4 regions of the Streptomyces sp. NPDC001634 genome follow, and region 3 is predicted to be linked to each of the others. Evidence: riboswitches for the same ligand, from Rfam matches in the RefSeq annotation. Region 3 holds a riboswitch; each other region holds the start of a gene.

What was found. Region 3 has a riboswitch for cyclic di-AMP ahead of ABT186_RS15695 (transglycosylase SLT domain-containing protein). Riboswitches for the same ligand answer to the same signal wherever they lie in the genome.
Region 1: another riboswitch for cyclic di-AMP. It lies ahead of ABT186_RS03405 (C40 family peptidase); the one in region 3 lies ahead of ABT186_RS15695 (transglycosylase SLT domain-containing protein).
Region 2: another riboswitch for cyclic di-AMP. It lies ahead of ABT186_RS35910 (C40 family peptidase); the one in region 3 lies ahead of ABT186_RS15695 (transglycosylase SLT domain-containing protein).
Region 4: another riboswitch for cyclic di-AMP. It lies ahead of ABT186_RS43825 (M23 family metallopeptidase); the one in region 3 lies ahead of ABT186_RS15695 (transglycosylase SLT domain-containing protein).

What each region holds. Positions count from the first base shown of each region.
Region 1 is NZ_JBEOZU010000003.1:194,169-201,443, reverse strand. Features, by position in the region: gene ABT186_RS03425 (PP2C family protein-serine/threonine phosphatase) at 1-63, opposite strand, end outside; tRNA gene ABT186_RS03420 (tRNA-Gln) at 198-269, shown strand; gene ABT186_RS03415 (hypothetical protein) at 273-2,585, shown strand; gene ABT186_RS03410 (NAD-dependent epimerase/dehydratase family protein) at 2,704-3,762, shown strand; gene ABT186_RS03405 (C40 family peptidase) at 4,090-5,787, opposite strand; cyclic di-AMP (ydaO/yuaA leader) riboswitch at 5,795-5,969, opposite strand; gene ABT186_RS03400 (cation-translocating P-type ATPase) at 6,144-7,275, opposite strand, start outside.
Region 2 is NZ_JBEOZU010000075.1:12,159-19,433, reverse strand. Features, by position in the region: gene ABT186_RS35915 (tellurite resistance/C4-dicarboxylate transporter family protein) at 1-142, opposite strand, end outside; gene ABT186_RS35910 (C40 family peptidase) at 331-1,521, opposite strand; cyclic di-AMP (ydaO/yuaA leader) riboswitch at 1,531-1,700, opposite strand; gene pcrA (DNA helicase PcrA) at 2,132-4,642, shown strand; gene ABT186_RS35900 (M23 family metallopeptidase) at 4,697-6,253, opposite strand; gene ABT186_RS35895 (lipase family alpha/beta hydrolase) at 6,547-7,275, opposite strand, start outside.
Region 3 is NZ_JBEOZU010000020.1:64,737-72,011, reverse strand. Features, by position in the region: gene ABT186_RS15700 (HAD family hydrolase) at 1-643, shown strand, start outside; gene ABT186_RS15695 (transglycosylase SLT domain-containing protein) at 662-1,162, opposite strand; cyclic di-AMP (ydaO/yuaA leader) riboswitch at 1,167-1,367, opposite strand; gene ABT186_RS15690 (CocE/NonD family hydrolase) at 1,709-3,703, opposite strand; gene ABT186_RS15685 (polyprenyl synthetase family protein) at 4,062-5,072, shown strand; gene ABT186_RS15680 (CHRD domain-containing protein) at 5,264-6,289, shown strand; gene ABT186_RS15675 (LolA family protein) at 6,571-7,275, shown strand, end outside.
Region 4 is NZ_JBEOZU010000127.1:12,694-19,968, forward strand. Features, by position in the region: gene ABT186_RS43810 (DNA gyrase/topoisomerase IV subunit A) at 1-2,324, opposite strand, end outside; gene ABT186_RS43815 (M16 family metallopeptidase) at 2,648-4,027, shown strand; gene ABT186_RS43820 (M16 family metallopeptidase) at 4,024-5,412, shown strand; cyclic di-AMP (ydaO/yuaA leader) riboswitch at 5,659-5,807, shown strand; gene ABT186_RS43825 (M23 family metallopeptidase) at 5,820-6,572, shown strand; gene ABT186_RS43830 (GntR family transcriptional regulator) at 6,771-7,275, shown strand, end outside.

The DNA.
Region 1 (7,275 bases), on a different contig from region 3:
CCCGCGCAGCCAGCTCCGTCGTTCTCCTTCCCGGCGGGGCCGTGGGGCAGGCATGCTTCGCACACCCCCACGCTCCTACGCGAAGCCGCCCGCCGCATGTCGGCGCCGAGAGGCGCCCGGGCGACGGGAAACCACGGAGAAGCGGCGAGCGATAACCGGTTGTAGGGCCGACCCCGCGCCGTCTAGCGTCGGCTCATCGGCGTGTAGCTCAGCAGTAGAGCACCGGGCTCTGGACCCGGAGGGCGCGGGGGCAGAACCCGCCACGTCGGCTTATGAACGACGACGCTGACAAGCAGCACCTCATGGGCAGCGGAGGCTCCCCCTACGCGCTGGCCCAGCTGGCCAAGGCCGTCACCACCGCGCTCACACACGAGGACCCCGGGACCCGGCGCCGGGCGGAGGATCGCGGGCGCCAGTGGCGGGCCGTGCTCGCCGGAATGGCCGGCGGGCGCCTTGCTGTCGGATCGCGTACGCCGGTGGCCGGGCTGCCGGCCTGGGTGACGCCCGAGGTGGTCCGGGGCGGGTTCGCCACCGGGGCGGCGAGCGCCGGAGGACCGCTGCTGGAGTACGAAGCGGAGGCGGCGCGCCGGGCCGGGGCGAGCGAGGACCGACGGGCGCTGTTCGCGTACTGGCACACCGAGGACGGTCTCGACCGGCTGTCCGGGCTGCTGGACAGCGGGCGGTACGAGGTGACCGTTCCCGAAGAGGCCGCGCTGCTCACCGTGGCCTGGCTGGCGCGTGCGGGAAACGTCGACGCGGCGCTGGACCTCGTCCGGGAACTGGAGCCGTTCGCCGGGCGTCTGCGGTTCACACCCCGTCCCTCCGTCGGGCCCGCGCCGGACGCCACGGCCGTGCACCGGCGTACCGTCGCCGAGGCCGGCGAGATGCTGGCACGGCGGCGACCCGACAAGGCCGTGGAGACACAGCGGGAGGCGCTCGCGGTCTGGCAGCCGTTCGGCGACGACCTGCTCGTCCACTGGCTTCAGACGACTGAGGACGGCCGGGTACTGGCGCGCACCCCGGACGACGGCTGGCACGAGCGGGGCGCTCGGCTGCTGCGCCGCTACACGAGGCTCGCGGCAGAGCACACGTACTGCACGAAGCACCGGAACCCCAAGGAGAACCTCGCGATTCTGCGGGAGGCGCTGGAGAAGACCGTCGCCGGGCGGCCGTTGGACGCGCGCCGGCTCGGGCTGCTGCGGCACGCCGTCGCGTCCATGGTGGAGCGGCGTGGTCTGCCCGGGTCCGAGCGGCACACGGCACTGCGCCGACAGCAGGCGGCCCAGAGTGCGCTTCCCTCCCACCACGCGCTGGCCCAGCTGGTGCTGCGCCGTCTGTCCGGTCTTCCGCAGAACGTGGGCGCGGCCGAGATCGCACCGCTCGTCGCCCCCGTGAGCGCTGCGGAGGCAGAGGAGACCGGACTGCCCGCCGGGGCGGTGATCCCGCCCGCCGTCCGCCAGGCCGTCGAGGGCGCGCTGAGCGCTGCCATCGGCACCCTCGTGGAGCGGGGCGTCGTGCCCTCCGCGGAGGTGCTGGCGGAACTCGTACCGCAGCTGGTCGCCGTCACCACCGCGCAGCTGTACCCGGACGAGGCGTTGCGGACCCTGATGGCAGCGAACTACCGGGCCTTCCGCAACCGCCGCTCGCTGCTCCTGCTCGATCTGGAGCGGCAGGTACGGGTGGAAGAGCTGCCCTGGGTGCGGGCTGTGGCCTCCCAGCGCGCGGACGCAGAGACGGACGAGGCGTCTGCAAACGCCCTGCGGCAACTGGGCGAGCTGGCCGTGCAGGCGTTCCCGGGCACGATCCTGCCCAATCCGCTCGTCCGGGAACTGACCGTCCTCGCCCGGCAGGCGGAGCTCGGCGCGCCGCTGGTGGAGGAGCTGGCCGCGGACATCTTCATGGGCACGTTCAGCCCGAAGTTCCTCGCCGCGGCGCGGGTCGCGGCGGAACTGCTCGGTGGCGGCACGCTCTACGAGCGGTACTACGGCATCGACTACGCGGCCGTCCGCAATCTGGCGATCGTCGAGGCCGGAGAGGCGCAGACACGGTCCTACGGTGCCAGGACCTCCCCGGGCTTCGCGAAACTGTGCGCCGAGCGGGCGGGCGTCTCCCCGTCCGGGGCGCGGTCCTCCTGGTCCGTGGCGTCCAACGGCACGGTGATCGAGCAGGCCCAGATCCTCACCACGCACAACCTGGCCACGCTGGTCCACCGGGTCGGCATCAACCCGGCCACGGGATGGGAGGACCTGGCCCGCCGCTGCTTCGTCACCGCGTGCCGGCTCACGGCCCGGGTGCACGCCAATCCCCGTCCGCTGGGCACGATCAAGGACGTGGCGTATGCATGGCGGCAGATGGTGTTCCACCTGTCCCTGTGCACTCCTCGGGAGCAGGCGCGCACCCTGGACTGGCTGACCGAGGAGGCCGGCCGCCACCCCGCCCATGTGGCGGCCAGGCTGGCGCCGGCGCTCGCGGGCCTGCGGCAGGTCGCGGCGGGCGGCGCGGTGGACGAGGGCACGGGCCGGCGCCTTCTCGGCTGGAGCACGGACGGTCATTGGCTGCGAGCTGATCCGATGCCTGCCGCCTGAGGCACGGCCGTTCGGGCAGCCCGCAGTTCCCGTTCGTCCGCACCATGCCCGACCCGGCCCCGGGGCGCGTATCGTTCCGCCGTCCGACACATCGGGGGCGGGACCGGGGAGTGACAGCGTGGGCGACGGCGGGGCAACGACCGTTCTGGTGACCGGCGGCAGCGGGTTCGTCGGGAGCCATCTGGTCCGGCGGCTGCTGGAGCGGGACTACCGGGTGCACACCACCGTGCGCAGCGCCGCGAACACAGCCAAGGTACGGCCGTTGCGCGAGATGCAGGAGGCGTTTCCCGGCCGACTGGCCCTGTTCGAGGCGGACTTGCTCACCGAGGGCTCCTTCGACGAGGCGATGAGCGACTGCCGTGTCGTCTTCCACGTGGCGTCGCCGTTCCTCATGCCCGAGAAGATCAAGGACGGCCACAGGGACATGGTCGACCCGGCGCTGCGCGGGACACGCAATGTGCTGACGAGCATGGATCGCACCCCGACCGTGGACAGGCTGGTCTTCACCTCCACCGTGGGCGCGGTCTTCGGCGACTACATCGACGTCAAGGGCATGGACGACGAGATACTGTCCGAGAAGTACTTCAACACCACGAGCACGGTGGAGAACAACCCCTACCACTACGCCAAGACGCTCGCGGAACGCGAGGCATGGGCGGCGGAGGCGGCCCAGGACCGGTGGCGCATGGTGTCCGTCAACCCCGGGCTGATCCTCGGGCCTTCCCTGACCCCCGCGTCGGAGTCCGGCAGCCTGTTCCTGCTCGACGAGTTGTTCAAGGGCTACTTCTTCTACGGCGCGCCGGACTTCAGCTTCACCACATGCGACGTGCGGGACGTGGCCGACGCACACATCGCGGCGGCGGAGAACCCTGTGGCGAAGGGCCGTTACATCGTCGCGGCGGAGACGATGACCTCCTTCCACGAGATGTCACGCATCATCCGCACCCGTTACCCGCGTGACCTCCGACTGCCCCGCACCGCCCTCCCGCACTGGCCGGTACGCGTCCTGGGCCCGGCCTTCGGTCTGACCCAGGACTACATCCGCAAACACCTCGGCATCCGGTTCCGGGTCGACAACAGCAGGAGCGTGCACGAACTGGGCATCACCTACCGCCCGGTCGAGGAGACCCTCCTGGACCACTACGAGACATGGCGACAGCAACGGGCAGCGAACTGATCGGGCGACCGCAACCCCGCCGTCCTGCGACCGACAGCCCGTACGCCATGGTGTGCGCGTGGACTTCGAGCCGTACCGAGGGGTGAGCTGGGTTGGCTCCAGCCGACCCCGGGGAATTCGACCGGCACTACCGCGAGGTCCACATCCCCCTACTACTACCTGGTCGCCGGGCTGGACTGGGACACACTGGACGAGCTGCACGCCGGGTTCGCCTCACCCGAAGGCCGGGCCACCGCCACCGCCGCCGCGCACCTCGCACGGCTCGCCCCCGTACGCGGCATGATCGTCACTGCCGACGATAGCGAGCCGTGGACAAGGCGGACGGATTCACGCGGGCCGTGCCGCGCTGTGGATGGCCGCGCTCCCGGCGAAGAAGAGTGACTCCTCGCGTATGTACGCCCCCGGGCTCGGCGCGTGGATCATCATGCCGTTGCCGGTGCACAGGCCGACGTGGCGGTCGTCGTCGTAGAAGAAGACCAGGTCGCCGGGCTGGATATCGGTGAGGGGGATGGGCGTGCCGGTACGCGCCTGATCCTGCGCACCGCGCGGGAGGGCCACTCCTGCGGCCTTCCAGGCGGCCTGCGTGAGACCGGAGGCGTCGTAGGAGCCGGGCCCGGCAGCGCCCCAGACGCACGGTTTGCCGATCTGTTCACGAGCGAAGGCGAGTGCCTTGGAAGCCTTCGAGGCCTTGGCGCCGTATCCCGTCTCCGGCACACCGCCGACGCCGATGAACGCTTCGGTGGGGACGGGAGGGACCGTCGGGAGGGAGGTACCGGTGGGGAGGGGGGCTCCGGTGGCGATGGGCGCCTCGGCGGGGAAGGGAGCCGTGGTGGGGAGGGGCGTCCCGGCAGCGGGCGCCTCGGTCGGGAAGAGAGCCGTGGTGGGGAGGGGCGTCCCGGCAGCGGGCGCCTCGGTCGGGAAGAGAGCCGGGGCGGGGAGCGGCGTCCCGGTGGCGACGGGTGCCTCGGTCGGGTAGGGGACCGTGATGGGCAGGGGCGCCTCGGCGGGGAAGAAAGCCGCGGTGGGGAAGGGCGTCCCGGTGGCGACGGGCGCCTCGGTCGGGAAGGGGGCCGCTGCGGGGAGCGAAGTCCCGCTGGCGACGGGCAACTCCGTAGGGTAAGGGGCCGCGGTGGGGAACATCGCGGCAGTGGGCAGCGAAGTCCCCGTGGAGAAGGCGGCGCCCGCGTCGACGGACATGCCCGACGGGGCCGTGCCGAACGCGGCAGGCTGCTGCGACTGCCATCCGGTGTCGCCCAGGCCGAAAGCCTGTCCCTCCGACGTGCGCCAGGCGTCCTCGACGGCGCGGGACTCGATCGCCGCCGGTGCCGTGCTGATCCGGGCGACATGCCGGGACAGCAGCTCCCGGGCCGCGGCGAGCTTCCGCTGGTTCTGCTCCTTGGAGGTGCTCAACCTGGACGGCCGCGACTCGCCGGCCGGCGCAGGCAGGGCCAGGTTGGTCTCCGGCCGTGTCCGAGGGGCGGCCGGCAACGCGGCCACGGGGCCGGCTGTCAGTTCCGCAGGCGGCCTGGAGGCCGTCCCGGGCCCGGCGGTCAGTTCAGCCAGAGCACCGGTGGTCGTTCCCGTGGCCGGTCCGGCGGTCAGCTCCGGGAGGGGGCGGTCCGTCGTCCTGAGCTCACCAGCGGTGAGTTCGTTCCCCGGCCGCCTCGCCGGGGGAGCGAGCCGGTCCAAGTCGACTCTGTCGGGCATTCTGTCGGCGGGCAGCGCGGCCGGAACGGTGGGCCCCAGCTTCCTGCGGGCCCCCTCGAACCACTGCCTGGCGACCTCGTCGAGGGCGGGATCGGCGCGCCGACGCTCCATGTTGACGCCGGTGGTGACACGATTACGCGGGCCTGCGTTTGCCACGCGGGTCGCGTTGTAGGTCCCGCTGTCGTCCTCGGCCCGGTCGTAGAGGTTGCGGATCCGCTGCTGGACCTCTTCTCGGCTCGCCCCGTCGTCCCCCGAGAAGCGGGAGTTGCGCATGCCGGGGAGGCTGCCTCCGGGGAGCGGGGTCTGCTCCGGCGCCATGGGGACGTACTCCTTCCGTGCTCCGCCTGCCGGGTCAGCTGTCGGGTTCGGGCGAGCGGTTACCGGAAGGTGTGCCCTACGGCCCCTGCCTGTCCGGCAGTTGGGCCGATTCACCCCGTGGTCGGTTGGGTCCCCGGCTCGGGTGTGCAGTTGTCGTGCACCGGATTCGGCGGAGGCCGCGCGACCCGGCGAGGTTCGCCGGAGGGAGTCTTGCGGCCTGACGCCAACCTAACCAATTTGTGTGCCTCACGTGAAGATTGAAGCGCGGAATGTCCGATACGTAATTGTGACTTTCGCCTTGCCGCCCCCATCTTGACGTCCCCCACGGCTTGTTGCTGCCGTGGCCCGACTCTTGGTCAGTGTTCGCCGGGCTGCGGTCCGTTGACGGGATTCACGGCCGATGACGCGGCGAAGGCGGGGCGGACGCCGGCGATCAGTGCCGGGAGGAACAGCGAACTCAGCGTCCCCATGGCCGCGGCGGACAGGGCGATGCCCCAGGCGATGGGGCCGAGGGGTGTGCAGCCGAAGAACTGGCTGAGGAACGGGGTCTGGACGACGGCCGCCAGAGCGGCCAGGGAGCCCAGCGAGGAGGCGATGATCGCTCCGCTCCGGCCCCCGGCCAGCAGCGTCTGGCCGAGCTGCGCGCCCACGAGCGCGACCAGGGCGACGGTACGGGCGCGGGTGGCACGGCCGGTGAACCGTGCGGCGAGCCAGCCGGACGTGGCGCCCAGGGTGGTGGCCACCGCGCGGCACACGGTCTCGTCGGTCAGGGCCGTGCCGAGCGAGACCTCGGGGCCCTCGTGGAGCATGCGTTCGGCGGCCTCGGGATGGGGCGGGCGCAGGGCGACGGCCATGGCCGGTGCGAGGTCCGTGAAGAGGTTGACCAGCAGGAGCTGACGTGCCGTCAGGGGTGAGGATCCGGTGGCGGCCGCTCCGAGGAGGGTGAAGGCGATCTCTCCGAGATTGCCGCCGACGAGGATCGCCAGCGCCTGCCGTACCGAGGCCCACATGGCGCGGCCCTCCACGAGTGCGGCGAGTATCGTCTCCAGCCGGTTGTCCGTGACGACGAGGTCGGCCGCCGCCCGCGCCGCCGGGGTGGCCCGCTTGCCGAACGCTATGCCGATGTCCGCGAGGCGGATCGCGGGCGCGTCGTTGGCGCCGTCGCCGGTCATCGCGACCGTACGGCCAAGGCGTTGGAACGCCTGCACGACGCGGACCTTGTGCACGGGGGTTCCGCGCGCGACGACACCGACGTCGGGCAGCAGCGCGTCGAGCGCGCGGTCGTCCAGGTCGTCGAGTTCGGCACCGGTCACCACCCGCCTGCCGTCCAGGACGCCGAGTTCGGCGGCCGTCTTGCCGGCGGTGCCCGGGTGGTCCCCGGTGATCATCACGATGTGCACTCCCGCGTCCGCGAGTTGGCGCACCGCGTCGACGGCGGTGCCGCGCACACGGTCGGCGAACGCGAGGAAGCCGAGGAAGTGGAGCCCC
Region 2 (7,275 bases), on a different contig from region 3:
TCAGCACCAGGGCGATGCGGGAGAGGGCCTCGTACCCGGGCAGATGCAGCCCGACCGACAGGATGCCGGTCGCCATGACGGCGGCCCCGGTGGCGGGCGGACGCTGCGCCCACCGGATACGGAGCGCGGAGGTGCCTGACATGCGCCCGATGCTAGGGACGCGTACGCGGGTTGCGTACGGGGCACGCGCGCGCGGAGACGGAAAACACCCCACGCGCGCGGAGACGGCAAACAACCCCCCGCGCGCGGAGACGGCAAACAACCCCCACGCGTGCGGGGCGTACGAAAACGCCCACGCGCGCGTGGGGCACGAAAACGGGAGCCGAGGCCTCAGGCCGGCCGCACCACGCTGTGGATGATCGACGCGCCGCCGTAGTAGATCGACTCCTCGCGGACGTACGCGCCCGGCTTCGGTGCGTGGATCATCATGCCGTTGCCGATGTAGATGCCGACGTGGCTGATGTCGTCGTAGAAGAAGATCAGATCACCGGGCTGCGCATCGGTGAGCGAGACCGTCGTGCCGGCGTTCACCTGGTCGTACGTGGTGCGCGGCAGCGTCACCCCGGCGGCGCTCCAGGCTGCCTGGGTCAGGCCCGAGCAGTCGTACGAGCCGGGCCCGGTGGCGCCCCACACGTACGGCTTGCCTATCTGCGCGCGGGCGAACGCAAGGACCTTCGCGGCCTTGGTCGCGTAGGAGGAGTCCGTGCCGGTGGAGGTGCCCGATGAGCCCGAGGAACTCGACGAGCCGGACGAACCGGAGGATCCGGAGGAACTCGACGAGCCGGACGTGGTGCCCGAGGACGACTTCTGCTGCGCCGCCTGCCGCCGTGCCAGCTCCGCGGCCTGGCGCTGGGCCTCCTCCTGCTTCTGCTTCTCGATCGCGGCGAGCCGCGCCTTCTGCTCCGCGGTCAGCTGGGAGAGCAGCTGCCGCGCCTCGCTCAGTTTCTGCTGGACGTCCGCCTTGCTCGACTTGAGCGTTTCCTGCGACTTGGTGAGCGACTGCAGGCTCCGGCTGGCCTCCTGCCGCTTCTTCATCGTCGAGGCCTGCGCGGTGATGTACTGGTCGACCGCTTCCTTCTGACGGCTGGTCAGCCGGCTCATCAGCTGGGTCTGGTCGAAGTAGTCCTGGGGCGTGTCGGCCAGCAGGAAGGTGGCCGTGTCGGGGGCCGCGGCCCCGGTTCGGTACTGCGCCGCTGCGAACGTGCCCAGCTCGTCCCGTGCCTCGTTGAGCTTCTGGGTGCGCTTGGCGACGTCGTCGAGGAGCGTGTCGACGTGCTTGCGCTCCGTGGCCGTCTTCTCCGTCGCCGCGTCGTATCTTTCGGTGGCCGACTCCGCCTGGCGGTAGAGGTCGTTGACCTTCTTCTCGACCTCCTCGATGCTCGGCTTGTTGTCGGCGGAGGGCGCGGCGTTGGCGGTCTGGGAGAGCAGGGCCACGGAGGTGAGGGCGGCCGTCGCGAGGGCGGGGGTCCGTATGCCTGCGATGCGCGTGCCGGAGGGACGCGGCTTGCGGTGCGGCGCCATTGAGAGGCGACTCCTTCCGTAATCCGCCTACCGAGTTAGCTGTCGGGTTCGGGCGGGTGGTTCCGGAAGGTGTGCCCTACGGCCGTGCCCCGAAGGGCAGTTGGCCGATTCACCCCAAGGTCGGTGGGTCCCCGGCTCCGGCTGCCGCGGGGGCGCACCGGACTCGGCGGAGGCCCCGCGACCCGGCGACCTTCGCCGGTGGTTGTCGTGCGGCCTGCCGGGCACGCTAGCCAACTGGTGTGGCCCGTGTGAAGGTTGATGTGCGATATGCCCGATACATTTTCGTGACCTTGACCTTGAGGTGTGCCGCCCATGGTCAATGCGGAGGTATCTGTGGCGGGTTGGTCGATTTTTTCCTCCGGAGTCGGGATTTCCGTGGAGTATGAGACTTCTCCGGAGTCGGAATTCCAGTGGAGCCGGGATTCCTTCGGGGCTCCGACGTGGGCGTATGTCCCGTACGGTCGATTGCCGAACGTGGTCGGACCGACCCGGAAAGTAACAGTAATCAAGCGGTCAATTCCGGAGGAGCGCCCGGCCGGAGACCGATCCCGGGGACGGATTGCCGGGGCGGCGGCCGGTTGTCGGTGGGGCGGCCTAGACTCGGAGAGCGATGAGCAGCCTCTTTGACGACAGCTTCCTGGCGGACCTCAAGGCCAATCCGGCCCACGAGGAGGAGCCCCCGCCACCCGAGGACGATCACGCACCGGAGTCGGTTCCGGACGATCTGTTCGACGGGAAGTTCGACATGCCGCCGGACCGGGACGCTTACTACCGCGACGGCGCGCCCCGCCCGGTCATCGACCCGCAGGCGCTGCTCCAGGGGCTGAACGAGAACCAGCGCGCGGCCGTCGTGCACGCCGGCTCCCCCCTGCTCATCGTGGCCGGCGCCGGCTCCGGCAAGACCCGAGTGCTCACCCACCGCATCGCGTATCTGCTGGCCGAGCGGGGCGTGCACCCGGGACAGATCCTTGCGATCACCTTCACCAACAAGGCCGCGGGCGAGATGAAGGAGCGCGTCGAGCATCTCGTCGGCCCGCGCGCGAACGCGATGTGGGTGATGACCTTCCACAGCGCGTGCGTCCGCATCCTGCGGCGCGAGTCGAAGAAGCTCGGCTTCACATCCTCCTTCTCGATCTACGACGCCGCCGACAGCAAGCGGCTGATGGCGCTGGTCTGCCGCGATCTGGACCTCGACCCCAAGCGCTTCCCGCCGAAGTCCTTCAGCGCCAAGATCTCCAACCTGAAGAACGAGCTGATCGACGAGGAGGACTTCGCCGCCCAGGCCGCCGACAGCTTCGAGAAGACCCTCGCTCAGGCGTACGCGCTCTACCAGTCGCGGCTCCGCGAGGCGAACGCGCTCGACTTCGACGACCTGATCATGACGACGGTCAACCTGCTCCGCGCCTTCCCGGACGTCGCCGAGCACTACCGCCGCCGCTTCCGCCACGTCCTCGTGGACGAGTACCAGGACACGAACCACGCCCAGTACGCCCTCGTACGGGAACTCGTCGGCAGCTCCGAACATCCCGTGGACGTACCGCCGAGCGAGTACGACCTGCGGCCGGCCGAACTGTGCGTCGTCGGTGACGCCGACCAGTCGATCTACGCCTTCCGTGGCGCGACCATCCGCAACATCCTCCAGTTCGAGGAGGACTACCCGGACGCCACGACGATCCTCCTGGAGCAGAACTACCGCTCCACGCAGACGATCCTGAGCGCAGCCAACGCGGTCATCGAGCGCAACGAGTCCCGCCGCCCCAAGAACCTGTGGACGAACGCGGGCGCGGGCGCGCGGATCACCGGCTATGTCGCCGACACCGAGCACGACGAGGCGCAGTTCGTCGCCGACGAGATCGACCGCCTCACCGACAAGGCCGAGGCGAAGGCGGGCGACGTCGCCGTCTTCTACCGGACCAACGCCCAGTCCCGTGTCTTCGAAGAGGTCTTCATCCGCGTCGGCCTGCCCTACAAGGTCGTCGGCGGCGTCCGCTTCTACGAGCGCAAGGAGGTCAGGGACGTCCTCGCCTATCTGCGGGTGCTGGCGAACCCGGAGGACTCCGTGCCGCTGCGGCGGATCCTGAACGTGCCGAAGCGGGGGATCGGCGAGCGCGCCGAGGCGATGATCGACGCCCTTTCCCAGCGGGAGAAGATCAGCTTCTCGCAGGCGCTGCGCCGCGTGGACGAGGCATACGGCATGGCGGCCCGCTCGACGAACGCGGTCAAGAAGTTCAACGCGCTGATGGAGGACCTGCGGACGATCGTGGAGTCGGGAGCCGGCCCGGCCACGGTCCTGGAAGCGGTCCTCGAACGCACCGGTTATCTGGCCGAACTGCAGGCCTCGACCGACCCCCAGGACGAGACCCGCATCGAGAACCTCCAGGAACTCGCGGCCGTGGCCCTCGAATTCGAGCAGGAGCGCGGCGAGGGCGGAGCGACATCAGGGGCTGCCGCCCCGGGGAGCACGCTGGCCGACTTCCTGGAGCAGGTCGCTCTGGTCGCCGACTCCGACCAGATCCCGGACGAGGAAGAGGGCGACGGCGTCATCACGCTGATGACCCTGCACACCGCCAAGGGCCTGGAGTTCCCGGTGGTCTTCCTGACCGGCATGGAGGACGGTGTCTTCCCGCACATGCGCGCCCTCGGCCAGACCAAGGAACTGGAGGAGGAGCGGCGCCTGGCATACGTCGGCATCACACGCGCAAGGGAGCGGCTGTACCTCACCCGGTCGGCCATGCGCAGCGCCTGGGGCCAGCCCTCGTACAACCCGCCCTCGCGCTTCCTGGAGGAGATCCCGGACCAGCACGTGGAGTGGAAGCGCACGGGCGCCTCCTCCGCCCCCGTGTCATCGGGTCCGGTCTCGGGTGTGGCGGCCTCACTGTCGTCGTCCCGGTCGAGGTCCTCGGCCGCGGGCGCGTCCGGCTTCGCCACGCGCCGGGGCGGTGCGACGGAGAAGCCGGTGATCGCCCTGGCGATCGGCGACCGTGTCACACACGACCAGTTCGGTCTGGGCACGGTGGTCGGTGTGAAGGGAACGGGCATGAACGCGGAGGCGACGATCGACTTCGGGGACGCGAAGCCGAAGCGGCTGCTGCTGCGCTATGCGCCGGTGGAGAAGCTGTAGTCAGCACAGCTGAGCCCCCGCCGAACGGCGGGGGCTCACGCAGGAGTCAGTTGATCAGGTCGGATCCAGTCCGTGGCTCCGCAGCCAGGGCAGCGGGTCTATCGCGGCGCCTCCGCCTGGCCGCACCTCGAAGTGCAGATGCGGACCGGTCGAGTTGCCCGAATTGCCGGAGTACGCGATCGGCTGGCCGGCCTTGACCGTCGTACCGGAGGGCACGCGGTAGCTGGAGAGGTGGCAGTACCACGTCTGCGTGCCGTCCTTCGCGGTCACGATCATCATGTTGCCGTACGCGCTGTTCCACTTGGTCTGCACGGTGCCGTCGGTCGCGGCCATCACCGTCGTCCCGTACGACACCGGGAAGTCGATGCCGGTGTGCACGGACATCCAGTTGACGCCGGCCTGGCCGAAGTAGGCGCTGAGCCCCCTCTGTGTGACCGGCAGTACGAACTTGGGGCGAAGCCGTTCCCTGAGGGCCGCCTCCGCCGCCGCCTTCTTCTTGTCGGCCTCCTGCTGGGCCTTGAGGTCGATACGTTCCTGCGTGCGGCTCGCCCGGTCCGCGAAGTCGTTCGCGCCCGCGGAGAGGCTCTCGAGCTGGGAGTCCAGCTTGTTGTTCACGGTGGACGGTTCCACCGGAGCCGCGTCGGGCGTGCTGGCCGTCGTGTCCTTGCTGTCGTTTCCGACCATGCCGACGGACGCGGCGGCGATCCCGGTGACCCCCATCACACACACCGACGGTACGGCGACCGTCAGCAGCGCGGAACGCTTCGCCGGGGTGCGGCGGCGGGACCGGTTCGCGGTGCGGCACGCGGTACGCGAGGCCGGGAGGGGGGTGATCTCCTCCTGGTCTTCGAGCAGCGGGGCGTCACCGGAGGTCCCGGGAGCGTGTTCCAACTCGGCGTCGTCGATGGCGTCTTGCTCGTACGGGAGCTGCTCGAAGGATTCCGCCGTTTCGAAGAGGGCGGTTTCCTGCTGGTCGAAGGACTCCGGGACGACCTGCTCGAACGTAGCCATCGCGGTCGCCGTGTCCGTCGCCACGGCCTGGTGATCGTGTATCCCGTGCTCGGGGGCGCCGTCCGAGTTCCACTGCGTGGCGTCGTACGCGCCCGTGTCGAAGCTTTGCGTGCCCCATTCCCACTGCTGGGTCGGGTCCGCAGCCTGGCCCGCCTCGAGCCAGGCGTGCGCGTCCCACTGGCCGGTGCCCTCGGGAGCGGTGGCCTGCGCGGGGATACCGGCGAGCTGCTGATAACCGGCCGCCCAGGCGGTGGTGTCATGGGCGCCGGTGTCGAACGCCGCATAGTGCTGGGCGGCGTACGCGTCGTAGTTCAGCGTCTGGTGCGTGCCCGCGCCGAGGGTCGTGTGGCTGCCGGTGGACCACTGGGTGGTGTCGTACGAGCCGGTCGAGCCGTCGACGGGCAGGTTGCCGAAGAGGGGGTCGGCCGCGAAGGTCGTGGTCGCCCGGCCGCTGTCGCCGTAGAGGGTGGCGGGGTCGGCGTACGTCGTGAACTCACCGTACTGACCTCCCTGCTGGCCATACGGCGCGTAGTGCGCCGAGTCGGCATCGGAGGCCGGAGCCGGGGGAGTTGCGGTCCCCGACGGGTGACGGTCGTTCACCAACTTCTCTTTCGCCTCGACAACAGGGGCTGGCAGAGCAGTGCGGCGACTGTACCCGGCGGTAGGCGGGCGCGACAATCTTCGGCAGGTTTCCGGCAGGCAGGAAACGGGCATTCGGCTGTGTTTCGGCAGGCTCCGGCGAGGCTTTGGCTCTGCGTTCGATGAATGTTCGATAGCCGATGGGTGTCCGGGAGCCGGCGGACGGCTTGATCGGAGGCGAGTGGGCGTCGTCCCGGGGCCCGTGACGGCCGGGGTGTGCTGCCCGCCGTGCCCGGGCGGGCGCGCGCCGATGCTCAGGCCACGGTCAGTCCGTCGCTGTGGGCGGCGGTGGTGCCCGGCTGCTCGAGGTCGAGTGCCTGCCGTATACCGGCCGCGACCGCGGGGTGCACCGGCAGGGCGAGGTGGCCGATGCCGGTCACCCGGACGTTCTGTGCCACCAGGTCCGGGTGGTCCACGCAGGCCGTCTCCAGCGGGTCCATCAGCGGATCCAGATCGCTCCAGAAGCTCACGAAGTGTGTACGGCAGCCAGGGGCGGGCGCGCGCAGCTCCTCGATCAATGCGGAGCCCGGACGCATCTGGCGGACGATCGGGTGCGCGTTTGCGAGCGGTGCGACACGGGTGCCGGAGTGAGGCGTGCCCAGCGTGACGAGCGTACGGACGTGCAGGTCTCCACCGAGGCACTGCACGTAGTACCGCGCGATCAGTCCGCCCAGGCTGTGTCCGACGATGTCCACCTGCGGCTGCCCGGTGCGCTCGCAGATCTCCTCGATGTGGCGACCCAGCAGCTGGGCTGCGGTACGTATGTCACATGTCAACGGAGAGTAATTGAGTGATTCGATGTGCTGCCTGCCGTGCTGCGCGAGGTTGCGGCGCAGGAGGACGAAGACCGAGCGGTTGTCGATGAACCCGTGGAGCAGGATGACCGGGGGTTTGGCCTCGGTGGGCAGCGGTGCGGCGTCCGGCGGGGGGAGGAGCGGGGCGGAATGCCGCTCCTGGATGATTCCCGAGGGGTAGAGGAGCAG
Region 3 (7,275 bases):
GCTCGACGACCTCGGCAGCAGGGGGCTCGCGGTGTGCGGACAGGGCGCGCAGGTGTACGACGCCGGCGCGGACCGGCTGCTGTTCTCGGTCACCCTGGACCGGGAGTTGGCCGAGACCGCGCTCGGCAAGATCGAGGCCGAGGTGGGGCAGGTGTACGCGGCGGTCGACCAGGACGGGGTGGACGGGCTCACCCTCATCGAGCCCGGCTATCTGATGCCGCACCCCACTCTGCCCGCCGTACAGGTCGAGCGGCGCGACGATCTGTGGTGCGAGCCCATCAGCAAGGTGCTGCTGCGCCATCACGCCCTGTCCGACGACGAGTTGGCGGAGGCGGCCCGCGGAGCGGTCGGTTCCCTCGCGACGGTCACCATGTCCGGGCCCGGCACCGTCGAACTCCAGCCATGCGGCATCACCAAGGCGACGGGGCTCGCGCTGGCCGCCGAGTACCTCGGCCTGAGCCGGTCGCAGACCATCGCCTTCGGCGACATGCCCAACGACATCCCGATGTTCGACTGGGCCGCGCACGGGGTCGCCATGGCCAACGCCCACCCGGAACTCAAGGCCGTCGCCGACGAGATCACCACGTCGAACGAGGACGACGGCATCGCCGTCGTCCTCGAAAGACTGCTCACGGGCCGGTAGCTTCCCGGCCCGTGCGGATCAGTACGCGCTGTGGACGTTGTCGATCGAGCCGTACCGGTGCGCGGCGTAGTTGCACGCGGCCGTGATGTTCGCGACCGGGTCGTACGGGTTGAAGGACGTGCCCGCCACGTGGTACGCCCGGAACGTGGGGTCGATGATCTGCAGAAGCCCCTTGGACGGGATGCCTTTAGCGGCGTTCGAGTCCCAGAGGTTGATGGCCCTGGGGTTGCCCGACGACTCGCGCATCACGTTGCGGTAGATGCCGTTGTACGTCCCGGGTATCCGGTGCTGCGCCATGACGGCCAGCGACTGACGGATCCAGGTGTCGAGGTTGCCCTTGCGTGCCACGGTGCTCACGGCGGACGTCGTGGCCGGCGTGGCGGCGGAAGCGCTGGTAGCCCCGATGACCGGGGCGGCGAGAAGGGCGGCACCCGTCGTCGCGACAGCGACGGCACGGGTGAGGCGGGCGGCCTTGGAGCCGCGGTCCCGACGGCGTGCGGGCAGGGCGAAAACGGACATGTCGCATTCCTCTCCGGCGCCTGCGAGGTGAGCTGTCGGGTTCGGGCGGGGAGGTGCCCGGCCGTGTCCTCGGTGTCGAGGGCACGACTTCACCCCAAGCCGTTCCGGTGTGATGTCCGGCCCGGCGGCTTACCTGGTTCCCCCGCTCCTGCCTCAGTGGGTCGAAGGGTTCTCGAGCGGCGGCAGGATTCGGCGTTCCGCTCGGGTCGAATGGAAGGTATGCGAGAGCACATGTCGGGAACAAGCTCGGAAGTCACAGTCCTTCCGGATTGGCGTTGAAATGGGGGAATAGGGAGGGTGACCCCCAGCGTTGAATCGGGTTCAAGTTGCCACCAGCAAAGGGGGAGTTGGCGACGTGCCCGAAACGCCCCGTCTCATTCGGGCGTGACCTATTTCACGTGCTCCGACCGCAATGCCCAATGGGCGGGGGCCGGAATCAACTTGGGTGAAGTGGACATGGGTCACTCACCCTGATTCCGGCAAATTCGGACAAATAGTTCACGAGTGTGGTGGTGGCCCGGAGCTGGGCCCAGTGGGCGCGCCGCCCTAACCCGCCGTGCGCGGAACCCGCTTCTCCCATGTGCGGTGGAACACCACCTCGTCGCCGTCCTTGCAGACGAGCTCGTTCGAGACGACGAAGTCCGTTGCGGTGCAGGTGATCCCGGAGTGCGTCTCCACCCTCGCGTCCCACCCCGCCTCCGGGCGGTGCAGCCGGATCGACCGGTCGGAGCGGGTGCGGGCGGTCAGCGGATCCGCGTCCTCGATGGTGTACGCCTCCAATGTGTCCTCGGTCACTTCGAGACCGTCGGGATACACACGGGTGCCGTTGCGGCGTGGGTCGACCACCAGGAGCCACTCACCCTTCGCCACGTCCCGCACCACCAGGCGCTCCGGGCGCGGTTCGTCGAGCGTGGCCGGCCGGCTGACGCCCAGCGGCTCGGAGTGCTCCGGCTCACCGAACGCGATGTCCGCGCCCGACTCCCTTGTCCGTACGGGCAGTTCGAGTGCACTGCCCGCAGGGTCCAGTGTGAGGCCGGTCTCCGAACCCGGCTGCGGCCACAGCCACGGCCAGTACGCGGAGGAGACGGCGAGCCGGATGCGGTGGCCCGGCGGGAAGGCGTGGCCGATGCCGTTCAGCTCGAACGCCACGTCCTCGGTGGCCCCCGGGGCCCAGGGGACCGCCCGGTCCGGGCCGTGGCGCGCCGACAGGTTCAGGGCGCCCCGGGTGACGAGCGTCGACGTCCCGTCGGGTGCCACGTCGCAGAGGCGGGCGACCACCTGCCCGCGCGGCACGGAGGACGTCAGCCGCAGCCGCACCCGGGGCCGCCCCAGCACCCAGGTCTCCTCGGCCGCCTCGAACTCGAAGCAGGCCGACCTCGCGTCCTCCTCACGCTGGTCGGGCGGCAGGTCGGCGTCGTCGCCGCGGGGGACGACACCGCCCGCGTCGAGGCCGGTGTGCAGAGGGGAGCGTACGAGCACGGGGGCGCCCCGGAGCGCGTACGAGACCGGGGTGACGTGCGGTGACGGCCAGGACGGCTCGCCGACCCAGCGGCCCGGGAGTACGTCGTGGACCCTCGCCGGAGGGTGCGAGTCGCTGATGTACGCGCGCAGCAACGGCTCCGCCATGACCCCCGTGTCCTTGCCCTTGAGCCAGTGATCCCACCAGCGGAGCGTCTCCTGGAGGAAGCCGATCGCCGGCCCGGGCGGCCGGCCGCGGTCCGGGTACTGGTGCGCCCACGGCCCGATCAGGCCACGTACGCGATCGGCCGGAAGATGTTCCACGAGACGCAGCACGGAGTCCCGGTACGGGTCGTGCCAGCCGCCCACCGCCAGGACGGCGGCCCGGACCGCGCCGTAGTCCTCGCGGACGCTGCCGTGCCGCCAGTGATCGTCCCGTGTCTGGTGGGCCAGCCAGGTGTGGACGGGAGGGTCCAGTGCCGCCAGGCGTCCGAGCCAGGCGTCCCGCCACACCGCGCCCACATACCGGGGGTCCGGCGGACGGGCCGCGAAGGCGAGCAGCGTCGCCGTGCGGGTGTGCATACCGCAGGCGAGGACGGAGCCGCCCAGGTAGTGCACGTCGTTGTCATAGCGGTCGTCCGGGGCGCAGACCGTGACGACCGCCTTGAGCGGCTCGGGCGCGAGGGCCGCGATCCGGAGGGAGACGAAGCCGCCCCAGGAGATGCCGAACATACCCACCCGGCCGTCGCACCAGGGCTGCGCGGCCAGCCACTCGACGACCTCGACGCCGTCGGACAGCGCGATCGCCGAGTCCTCGTTGGCGGGCAGGCCGTCGGAGTTGCCGTGCCCGCGCACGTCCACCCGGACGGAGGCGTAGCCGTGGCCCGCGTACCAGGGGTGCCGCTGCCGGTCGCGGGGCGCGGTGTAGTCGGTGAGCCGGTACGGAAGGTATTCGAGGAGGACGGGGACGGGCTCCCCGGTCAGCGGGCGCCACGCGCGTGCGTACAGACGAGTGCCGTCCTGGAGCGGGATCCAGAAGTCGGCATGAGCCGTTTCATAGGGGAAGGAGGTACGGATGTGCATGCGCGTGACCTCGGACTCCTGGGCGTCCTCAGCGGGCCGGGTGTGCGTCCGGGCGGGTGACGGTGGCGCGCGGCGGTGATGGCCCACCGACTACGAGGGGCCTCTTTCGGTTATGTCGATGGATATCTGTTCGTATCACCTGATCAAGAACATACCGTTCGTGATCCGATACCGCCCGGCCTGGAACAGTGGGCGCTCGTGGTGATCGAAACCTGACCGGATACGCTGACTTGAGTGATGGCGGCGACAGATCGACAAACGTGTGAGCCGCGTCGACAGACGACGTCATCGACCAAGTGACCGTCTTTGAGACCGACCGTGTGATCGTCAGCAGACGTCAGCAGACAGGAGACCCCACGTGACCGTCGTCGGGCCGTTCGGGCTGAGCGTGCGGGACCAGGCTCTGGAAGCCGATGTCCAGGCCGGATTGGCCGCTGTCGAGGAAGGGTTGCTCGACGCCACCAAGAGCGAGGTGCCCTTCATCACGGAGGCCGCGCAGCATCTCGTACGGGCGGGCGGGAAGCGGTTCAGGCCGCTGCTCGTGATGCTCGCCGCGCAGTTCGGCGACCCGTACGCGCCCGGGGTCGTGCCCTCGGCCGTGGTCGTGGAGCTGACCCACCTCGCCACGCTGTACCACGACGACGTGATGGACGAGGCCGACGTGCGGCGCGGGGTGGACAGCGCGAACACCCGCTGGGGCAACTCGGTCGCCGTCCTCACCGGTGACTTCCTGTTCGCGAGGGCGTCGCACATCCTGGCCGACCTCGGCCCCGAGGCCGTCCGCATTCAGGCGGAGGCGTTCGAGCGGCTGGTCACGGGCCAGATCCTGGAGACCGCCGGCCCGCGGGACGGCCGCGATCCGGTGGAGCACTATCTGGACGTGCTCGGCGGCAAGACCGGCTCGCTGGTGGCGGTGGCGTGTCGCTTCGGGGCGATGATGTCGGGCGCCGACGAGACGGTCGTGGACGTGCTCACGCAGTACGGCGAGCGGCTGGGCGTGGCGTTCCAGCTGGCCGACGACGTGCTGGACATCGCGTCGGACTCGCACGAGTCCGGGAAGACCCCCGGGACGGACCTGCGCGAGGGCATCCCCACCCTGCCGGTCCTGCGGCTGCGTGAGCGCGCGGAACGACTGGGGCTGCCCGAGGACATCGCCCTGTGCGAGCTCCTGGACTCGGACCTGACGGACGACGCCCGCCACGCCGAAGCCCTCGCCCGGCTGCGGGTCCACCCGTCCCTGGAGCAGGCCCGTCGCGACACGGTCCGCTATGCGGAGGACGCCCGTACGGCCCTGGCCCCGCTGCGGGAGTGCGACGCGAAGGCGGCCCTGATGCAGCTGTGCGACGCTGTGGTGCACCGGGCGGGTTAGCCCCGGCGTGTCACCGCTCGGGGACGCTGCCGTGACACACCTGCCACATCCGTAACTTTTTCGTCATGCTTTTCGGTGAAGTGTGATGCAGGCCACAATGTTGGATTGAGTCCAGGCTCGGATCGGGTCCGTACCCATGCCCAGAAGCTGACGCAGGGGGCGTCAGCTCGGATACGGGGAGATTTCCGATCATGAGTACTGACGTCACTTCCACGAAGCGCCGCAAGAGCCTGATCGTCACCGGCGTCGCCGTGGCCGCCGCCGCCACAGTCGCCGCCGCGGTCATCCCGGCCTTCGCCGCCGGCAACGGGAACGCGCACCACGGCATGGACCACGCCGGGAACGCGGACCGGGCCGCCGTCGGAGGTGTCACCCGGAGCGGCACGCCCGCCGGTACCGGCGGCACCACGCTCGTCGCCGGCCTCCGTGGCGCCAACGAGGTGCCCGTCGCCGGCGGCCCCGCCGTCGGGGACAAGGACGGCGCCGCCCTGGAGTTCGTCAGGGTCAAGGGCGACACGGTCTCCGTCGCCGTCACCTGGCGCGGCACCGGCCGGCCCACGATGCTCCACATCCACCAGGGCGCCAAGGGCGTCAACGGCGGAGTCAAGATCGACTTCAGCAAGCTGCTGGCGAAGGGCAGCAAGGGCCACACCGTCTCCGGCAGCGTGAAGGTCACGGATGCCGCCCTGCTCTCGCAGCTCAAGACCGACCCCGGCGCCTTCTACGCCAACCTGCACACCGCCGAGTTCCCCGGCGGAGCCGTCCGCGGCCAGCTCCACAACGTCACCACCGCCATCGACTTCCGCCACGCCCTGGACAACTTCCAGGCCTCCGTGGTCAAGGGCAAGCAGATCTACGAGTGCAAGCCGGCCGCCGGCGGCGGCTACGCCTTCGCCCAGCGCGATGTCGCCGCGCTGCTCGGCGGCGGCATTCTGCACTCCTTCGTGAAGCCCAACTCCGGTACACCGCAGTGGGTCGCGCTCGACCGCAGCGCGGTCACCGGCACGGTCCTGACCAGGACCCCGAACGGCGACACGAACATCCCCGAGCTCGATCTGAAGGCCACTCAGTCCGGCAGGCACCACGGCCTGCTCGCGGACACCGCCGAGATCCTGCGCCTCAACACGGTCGGAGGCGTCGCACCCGCCGGCTCCTGCACGCCCGGCGCGATCGTGGGCGTGCCCTACCGGGCCGACTACGTCTTCGTGCAGCGCTGAGCGAGGAGTTCACCCCGGGTGGCGCCTTCCCCGTACAACCCCTACGGGTCGGGGCAGGCGTCACCCCCGCGATGTCATACCCGAGGATTACGTGGAGTTGAGCCCGGGGTCTGACGCTTCTCTTGAGCTGATTTGGTCAGATGGACAACACCACCTCATAGGAGTTCGGGTGACAATGGCGGCGTAGGGGTGGGGACACCTCCCTGCTCGAGCGAAGTCGAGAGCCAGGGGGAAAGTGCACTGACGGTAGGGCCGCCGCCGACGACGGAGGTAAGGCACACATGGCACCGTACGAATCCGACGACAACGCACCCGCCGGGGAGGTCGAGGACGTACGTGACGGGCGGCGCACCGCCGCGCGGTACGTCGTCCCGGTCGCAGTGGTGGGCGTCGCGGCGGCGACCATCGGGCTCGTCCCGGCGTTCGCCGGTTCCGGCGACCCCGATCTGCCGAAGATCAGCGCGCAGCAGCTCATCGAGAAGATCGCCAAGTCGGACGTCCAGCAGATGTCCGGCACGGTGAAGATCAGCACCGACCTGGGCCTGCCGAACCTCGGCGGTCTGCAGAACAGCCTCGCCTCGGGCGCGCTCTCCCAGGGCGCCAAGGGCAAGGACGGCTCGGCCGCAGACCCGAGCTCCAAGCTGCTCGAACTGGCTTCCGGTACGCACACCCTGCGGATCGCCGCCGACGGCCAGGACAAGCAGAAGCTGTCGCTCCTCGAGAAGGCCGCCGAGTACAGCGTCATCCGCAACGGCAACGACGTGTGGGCGTACGACAGCTCCTCGAACGAGGCGTACCACTCGACCGGCGCGGGCGACCACCGGGGCGAGAAGGCTGCGCCCAAGGACGTACCGGCCACGCCGAAGGACTTCGCGCAGGAGGCCCTGAAGGCCGCCGACAAGACGACCTCCGTGACGGTCGACGGCACGGTCCAGGTCGCGGGCCGGGACGCGTACAAGCTGCTCATCCGGCCGAAGCAGTCGGGC
Region 4 (7,275 bases), on a different contig from region 3:
CACGCCAGCGACAGGCAGTCCTCGCCCTTCAGGAACCGCTGGCAGCGCACACCACCCGTGGCGCGGCCCTTGCGCGGGTACTGGTCGAACGGCGTCATCTTGGCCGTCGTCTGGACCGAGTCGTCCAGCGTGCCGCGCGAGCCGGCGACCGTGAAGACCACCGCGTCGACCGCCGGGTCCACCGCCGTGAAGGAGATCACCTTCGCGCCGTCCGTGAGCTTGATGCCCGCCATGCCGCCCGCCGGCCGGCCCTGCGGGCGCACCTGGGACGCGGGGTAGCGCAGCAGCTGTGCGTCGTCCGTGATGAAGACCAGGTCCTCCTCGCCGGTGCGCAGCTCGACCGCGCCGACGATCCGGTCGCCCTCCTTGAGGGTGATGACCTCCAACTCCTCCTTGTTCGCGGGGTAGTCGGGGACCACACGCTTGACGACGCCCTGTTCGGTGCCGAGGGCAAGGCCCTGGGAGGACTCGTCCAGCGTCGTCAGGCAGACCACCGTCTCGTCCGCCTCCAGGGAGACGAACTCAGAGATCGGCGCCCCGCCGGAGAGGGTCGGCCGGGCCGCCGTCTCCGGCAGCTGCGGGAGGTCGATCACGTTCAGCCGCAGCAGCCGCCCGGCGGACGTCACCGCGCCCACCTCGCCGCGCGCGGTCGCGGGGACCGCGGAGACGATCACGTCGTGCTTCGCGCGCCTGCCGTCGGTGTCCTCGGCGAAGGGGTCGCCGTTCGCCGTGCGTGCCAGCAGTCCTGTCGACGACATCAGCACCCGGCACGGGGCGTCCTCGACCTGGAGCGACACCGTCGGGGCCGGGGCGCCGGAGGACTCCAGCAGCACGGTGCGCCGCTCCGTGCCGAACTTCTTGGCCACTGCGGCCAGTTCGGCGGAGACCAGCTTGCGCAGCTCCGCGTCCGACTCCAGGATCCGGGTCAGCTCCTCGATCTCCACCTTGAGCCTGTCCTTCTCGGACTCCAGCTCGATGCGGTCGTACTTGGTGAGGCGGCGCAGCGGGGTGTCGAGGATGTACTGCGTCTGGATCTCGCTCAGCGAGAAGCGCTCCATCAGGCGCTCCTTCGCCTGCGCGGAGTTCTCGCTGGAGCGGATCAGGCGGATGACCTCGTCGATGTCCACCAGCGCCGTCAGCAGGCCCTCGACCAGGTGCAGCCGGTCGCGCCTCTTGCCCCGGCGGAACTCCGAGCGACGCCGCACGACGTCGAAGCGGTGGTCGAGGTAGACCTCCAGCAGCTCCTTGAGGCCCAGTGTGAGCGGCTGGCCGTCGACCAGCGCCACGTTGTTGATGCCGAAGGACTCCTCCATGGGTGTCAGCTTGTAGAGCTGCTCCAGGACCGCCTCGGGCACGAAGCCGTTCTTGATCTCGATGACCAGGCGCAGGCCGTGCTCGCGGTCGGTCAGGTCCTTGACGTCGGCGATTCCCTGGAGCTTCTTCGAGCCGACCAGGTCCTTGATCTTGGCGATCACCTTTTCCGGGCCGACCGTGAAGGGCAGCTCGGTGATGACCAGGCCCTTGCGGCGCGCGGTCACGTTCTCCACGGACACCGTGGCGCGGATCCTGAAGGTGCCGCGGCCCGTCTCGTACGCGTCCCGGATGCCGGAGAGGCCGACGATCCGGCCGCCGGTGGGCAGGTCCGGGCCCGGGACGTGCTTCATCAGGGTGTCCAGATCCGCGTTCGGGTGGCGGATCAGATGGCGGGCGGCCGCGATGACCTCACCGAGGTTGTGCGGCGGCATGTTCGTGGCCATGCCGACGGCGATGCCCGACGCGCCGTTCACCAGGAGGTTCGGGAAGGCGGCAGGCAGGGCCACCGGCTCCTGCTCCTGGCCGTCGTAGTTGGGCGTGAAGTCGACCGTGTCCTCGTCGATCGACTCGGTCATCAGGCTCGTGGCCTCGGCCATACGGCACTCGGTGTACCGCATGGCGGCCGGCGGGTCGTCGTTGCCCAGCGAGCCGAAGTTGCCGTGGCCGTCGACCAGGGGGACGCGCATCGAGAAGGGCTGGGCCATGCGCACCAGGGCGTCGTAGATCGACGCGTCGCCGTGCGGGTGGAGCTTACCCATGACCTCGCCGACGACGCGGGCGCACTTCACATAGCCACGCTCGGGGCGCAGCCCCATCTCGTTCATCTGGTAGACGATCCGCCGGTGCACCGGCTTGAGGCCGTCGCGTGCGTCCGGAAGGGCCCTGGAGTAGATGACCGAGTACGCGTACTCGAGAAAGGAGCCCTGCATCTCGTCGACGACGTCGATGTCGAGGATCTTCTCCTCGTACGAGTCGTCGGGCGGCGGGGTCTTCGTGCTGCGGCGGGCCATTGCTGCCGGCTCCTTCACAGTCTGTGCTGGGCATGAACGAATCTGACGTCGACCATTGTGGACCGACGCACTGACAACGCGGACAAGGACCCGGTTCTCAAGGGTCCCGGCCGGGCATGCGCACCGCCGTCCACGGTCTGCCGCCCGGTGCCGGCACCCGGCGCGTCAACCCTGTACGCCATGCTCCACCCCCCGTAATCCCGGTCTCGCTCTCGGCGTACGCCGCCCGGGAACTTCGCCACCGGTCCCCACGCTTGCATACAGTGACAGCACCGGCAGGAAACCGCGGTTTCCGCGAAAGCTCCGCGATCGAAGGGACGTACATGCCCATGGGTCACACGGCCACAGCCGAGGCAGGCTCCGGGGGCCTGACAGCGACCGAGCACCGCCTGGCCAACGGCCTGCGCGTGGTGCTCTCCGAGGACCACCTGACCCCGGTCGCGGCGGTGTGCCTCTGGTACGACGTCGGCTCCCGCCACGAGGTCCAGGGGCGCACCGGGCTCGCCCACCTCTTCGAACACCTGATGTTCCAGGGCTCCGCCCAGGTCAAGGGCAACGGCCACTTCGAGCTGGTGCAGGGCGCCGGCGGCTCGCTGAACGGCACGACGAGCTTCGAGCGCACGAACTACTTCGAGACCATGCCGGCCCACCAGCTGGAGCTCGCCCTCTGGCTGGAGGCCGACCGCATGGGCTCATTGCTGGCCGCGCTCGACGACGAGTCGATGGAGAACCAGCGGGACGTCGTGAAGAACGAGCGCCGCCAGCGCTACGACAACGTCCCGTACGGCACCGCCTTCGAGAAGCTGACCGCGCTCGCGTACCCGGAGGGCCACCCCTACCACCACACGCCGATCGGATCGATGGCGGACCTGGACGCGGCCACCCTGGAGGACGCACGCGCGTTCTTCCGCACCTACTACGCGCCCAACAACGCGGTCCTCTCCGTCGTCGGCGACATCGACCCCCGGCAGACCCTCGCCTGGATCGAGAAGTACTTCGGATCCATCCCGTCCCACGACGGCAAGCCCGAGCCGCGCGCCGGCTCGCTGCCCGAGGTCATCGGCGAGCAGCTGCGCGAGGTCGTCGAGGAGGAGGTCCCGGCGCGCGCCCTGATGGCCGCCTACCGGCTGCCCCACGACGGCACGCGCTCGGCCGACGCCGCAGACCTGGCGCTCACCATCCTCGGCGGCGGTGAGTCCTCCCGCCTCTACAACCGGCTCGTACGGCGTGACCGCACCGCCGTCGCCGCCGGTTTCGGCCTGCTGCGGCTCGCCGGAGCGCCCTCCCTGGGGTGGCTGGACGTGAAGACGTCCGGCGACGTCGAGGTGCCCGTCATCGAGGTGGCCATCGACGAGGAACTCGCCCGGTTCGCCGAGGAGGGGCCCACGGCCGAGGAAATGGAGCGCGCCCAGGCCCAATTGGAGCGCGAATGGCTGGACCGGCTCGGCACGGTCGCGGGCCGCGCCGACGAACTGTGCCGGTACGCCGTGCTGTTCGGCGACCCGCAGCTCGCCCTGACCGCCGTCAAGCGCGTGCTCGACGTCACCGCCGAGGAGGTGCAGGAGGTCGCCAAGGCCCGCCTGCGCCCCGACAACCGCGCGGTGCTCGTGTACGAACCGGTCACGGACGGGGCCGAGGCCCAGGAAGCCGCCGAAACCACCGCCGCCGAAGGCACCAGCAACGACGAGGAGCCGTCGAAGTGACCGAGCTCGCGACCATGGACTTCCACCCGCAGCCCCGGCCCGGCGAGGCCAAGCCCTGGGCGTTCCCGGCACCCGAGCGCGGCACGCTCGACAACGGTCTGACCGTGCTGCACTGCCACCGCCCCGGCCAGCAGGTCATCGCCGTCGAGGTGCTCCTCGACGCGCCCCTGGACGCCGAGCCGGACGGCCTCGACGGCGTCGCCACGATCATGGCGCGCGCCTTCTCCGAGGGCACCGACAAGCACTCCGCCGAGGAGTTCGCCGCCGAGCTGGAGCGCTGCGGCGCCACCCTCGACTCGCACGCCGACCACCCCGGCGTCCGCCTCTCCCTCGAGGTGCCCGCCTCCCGCCTCCCGAAGGCGCTAGGGCTGCTCGCCGACGCCCTGAGGTCGCCGGCGTTCGCCGACAGCGAGGTCGAGCGCCTGGTGCGCAACCGCCTCGACGAGATCCCGCACGAGACGGCCAATCCGGCCCGCCGCGCCGCCAAGGAGCTCTCCAAGGAGCTGTTCCCCGCGTCCTCGCGCATGTCGCGCCCGCGCCAGGGCACCGAGGAGACGGTCGCGAACATCGACTCCGCGGCCGTCCGTGCCTTCTACGAGCGGTATGTACGCCCCGCGACGGCCATCGCCGTCGTGGTCGGCGACCTGACCGGGTTCGACCTCGGCGAGCTTCTCGGCGACACGCTCGGCGCCTGGAAGGGCTCGCCGGCCAAGCCGCGTCCCGTTCCTCCGGTGACCGCCGACGACACCGGCCGCGTGATCATCGTGGACCGCCCCGGCGCCGTCCAGACGCAGCTGCTCATCGGCCGCGTCGGCGCCGACCGCCACGACCGCGTCTGGCCCGCGCAGGTGCTCGGCACGTACTGCCTCGGCGGCACTCTCACCTCCCGTCTGGACCGCGTCCTGCGCGAGGAGAAGGGCTACACCTACGGTGTGCGGGCGTTCGGGCAGGTGCTGCGCTCCGCGCCCGACGGCACGGGTGCCGCGATGCTCGCCATCAGCGGCTCGGTCGACACGCCGAACACCGGCCCGGCGCTCGACGACCTCTGGAAGGTGCTGCGCACCCTCGCCGCCGAGGGGCTGACGGACGCAGAGCGCGATGTCGCCGTGCAGAACCTGGTGGGTGTGGCGCCGCTCAAGTTCGAGACCGCGGCGGCCGTGGCGAGCACCTTCGCCGACCAGGTCGAGCAGCACCTCCCGGACGACTACCAGGCGACGCTGTATCAGGAACTCTCCGCGACGGGCACGGTGGAGGCCACGGCGGCCGTCGTGAACGCCTTCCCGGTGGACCGTCTGGTGACCGTCCTGGTGGGCGACGCCGCGAAGATCGCGGAGCCCGTCAAGGCGCTCGGCATCGGTGAAGTGTCCGTCGTAGCGGCCGAGTAGGGGCGCCGCACGCGCGCGTGGAGACCACCTGGCAGGCACGCGCGCGTCGCACGGCGGGACACAACGGGCCCTGGTGACATCCGTCACCAGGGCCCGTCTCTTGGGGTTTTGTCCGTATTGCCGCAGAGTTGCCTCTCTGCCCTGTGGGATGCGCTACAAATCCCCGTCTCCGTTTGTTGATTGAAAGAGGGCCCCCTTAGCGTCGTCCGGGCTGTCCGTCAGGCAGTGCGCCGCACCCGCGGCACCGGACAGTCATCGCCGAGTCCCCGTACGGCGCGAGCCAGGGGAGCCGGGGACCCAACCACAGTCCCTGGGGTGAATCGGGCTCCAGCCCGTAGGAGACCTTCCTGCTCCGAACCCGTCAGCTAACCCGGTAGGCGAGAGGGAAGGAAAGGACCAGCCACTTCATGGCGTTCACCTGCGCCACCGGGAAGCACCGTCGTACCGGCCGTGCGAAGCGCACGACCACGAATGCCATGGGCGCCGCGGCGCTCGCCGCCACCGGCGTCATCGGCACACTGGCCGCCCCGGCGCTCGCCGTCGAGAACTCCGTCGAGCAGACCGGACTGATGCAGGCCGTCACCCTCGGCGACTCGGTCGCCGAGAAGATCGACGCCCAGGCCGCCGCCCAGAAGCAGGCCGCGGAGCAGAAGCAGGCCGCGGAGGCCGCGCGCCGGAAGGCCGCGGAGAAGGCCAGGCAGGAGCGCGAGGCCAAGGAGCGCGCCGCCCGCGAGGCCGAGCGCAGGCGTCTCAACGCCTACGTGGCGCCGATCTTCAACTCCTACGTCTCCACCGGCTACAAGAGCGGCGGCTCCCTGTGGTCGTCCGGCGCGCACACGGGCATCGACTTCCACGCCTCGACGGGAACACCCGTGCACGCGGTCGGTTCCGGCACCGTCGTCGAGACGGGCTGGGGCGGCGCGTACGGCAACCAGATCGTCATCAAGATGAACGACGGCACCTATACGCAGTACGGCCACCTGTCGTCCATCGGCGTCTCCGTCGGCCAGACGGTCACCCCGGGCCGGCAGATAGCCCTCTCCGGGGCCACCGGCAACGTCACCGGGCCGCATCTGCACTTCGAGGCCCGTACGACCCCGGAGTACGGCTCGGACATCGACCCGGTCGCCTACCTCCGTTCACACGGTGTGAACGTCTGATACCAAGCACGTCGACGGGTATGCCCGTCCGATGGCCCCGGCTCATCAGCCGGGGCCATCGTCGTTTCGAACGGCTGTCTGTCCAAAAAATATCCCTGGATTCCGGCCCGCCGTCGGAAATTCCGGCCCGCTGCAATAGAGTCGGTTGAACACGCGTCAATCGGCGACGTTTCACGGGTATTAAGGCGGAGGTCGGTCATGCGTATTCCGGCGCACTCGGTATGCACGGCGATCCGTGATGACATCGTCGCAGGTGTCTACGAGCGTGGCAGCCGCCTCACCGAGGAGCTCCTGGCGCGGCGCTACGGCGTCTCGCGCGTCCCCGTGCGCGAGGCCCTGCGCACCCTGGAGGCCGAGGGCTTCGTCGTCACCCGCAGGCACGCCGGCGCGTGTGTGGCGGAACCGACCGACCAGGAGGCCGCCGACCTGCTGGAGATGCGGATGCTGCTGGAGCCGCTGGGCGCCGCACGGGCCGCACAGCGGCGCACCGAGGCCCACCTCAAGGTGCTGCGCGGCCTGGTCAGACTGGGCCAGGAGCGGGCCAGGAGGGGCAGCAGCGAGGATCTGCGCTCCCTGGGCGGCTGGTTCCACGAGACGCTCGCACAGGCCTGCGGAAGCCCCGCGCTGACCTCCACGCTCGGCCAGTTGCGGCACAAGATCGCCTGGATGTACGCGGTCGAGGCACCCGCCAACCCCGTGGAGT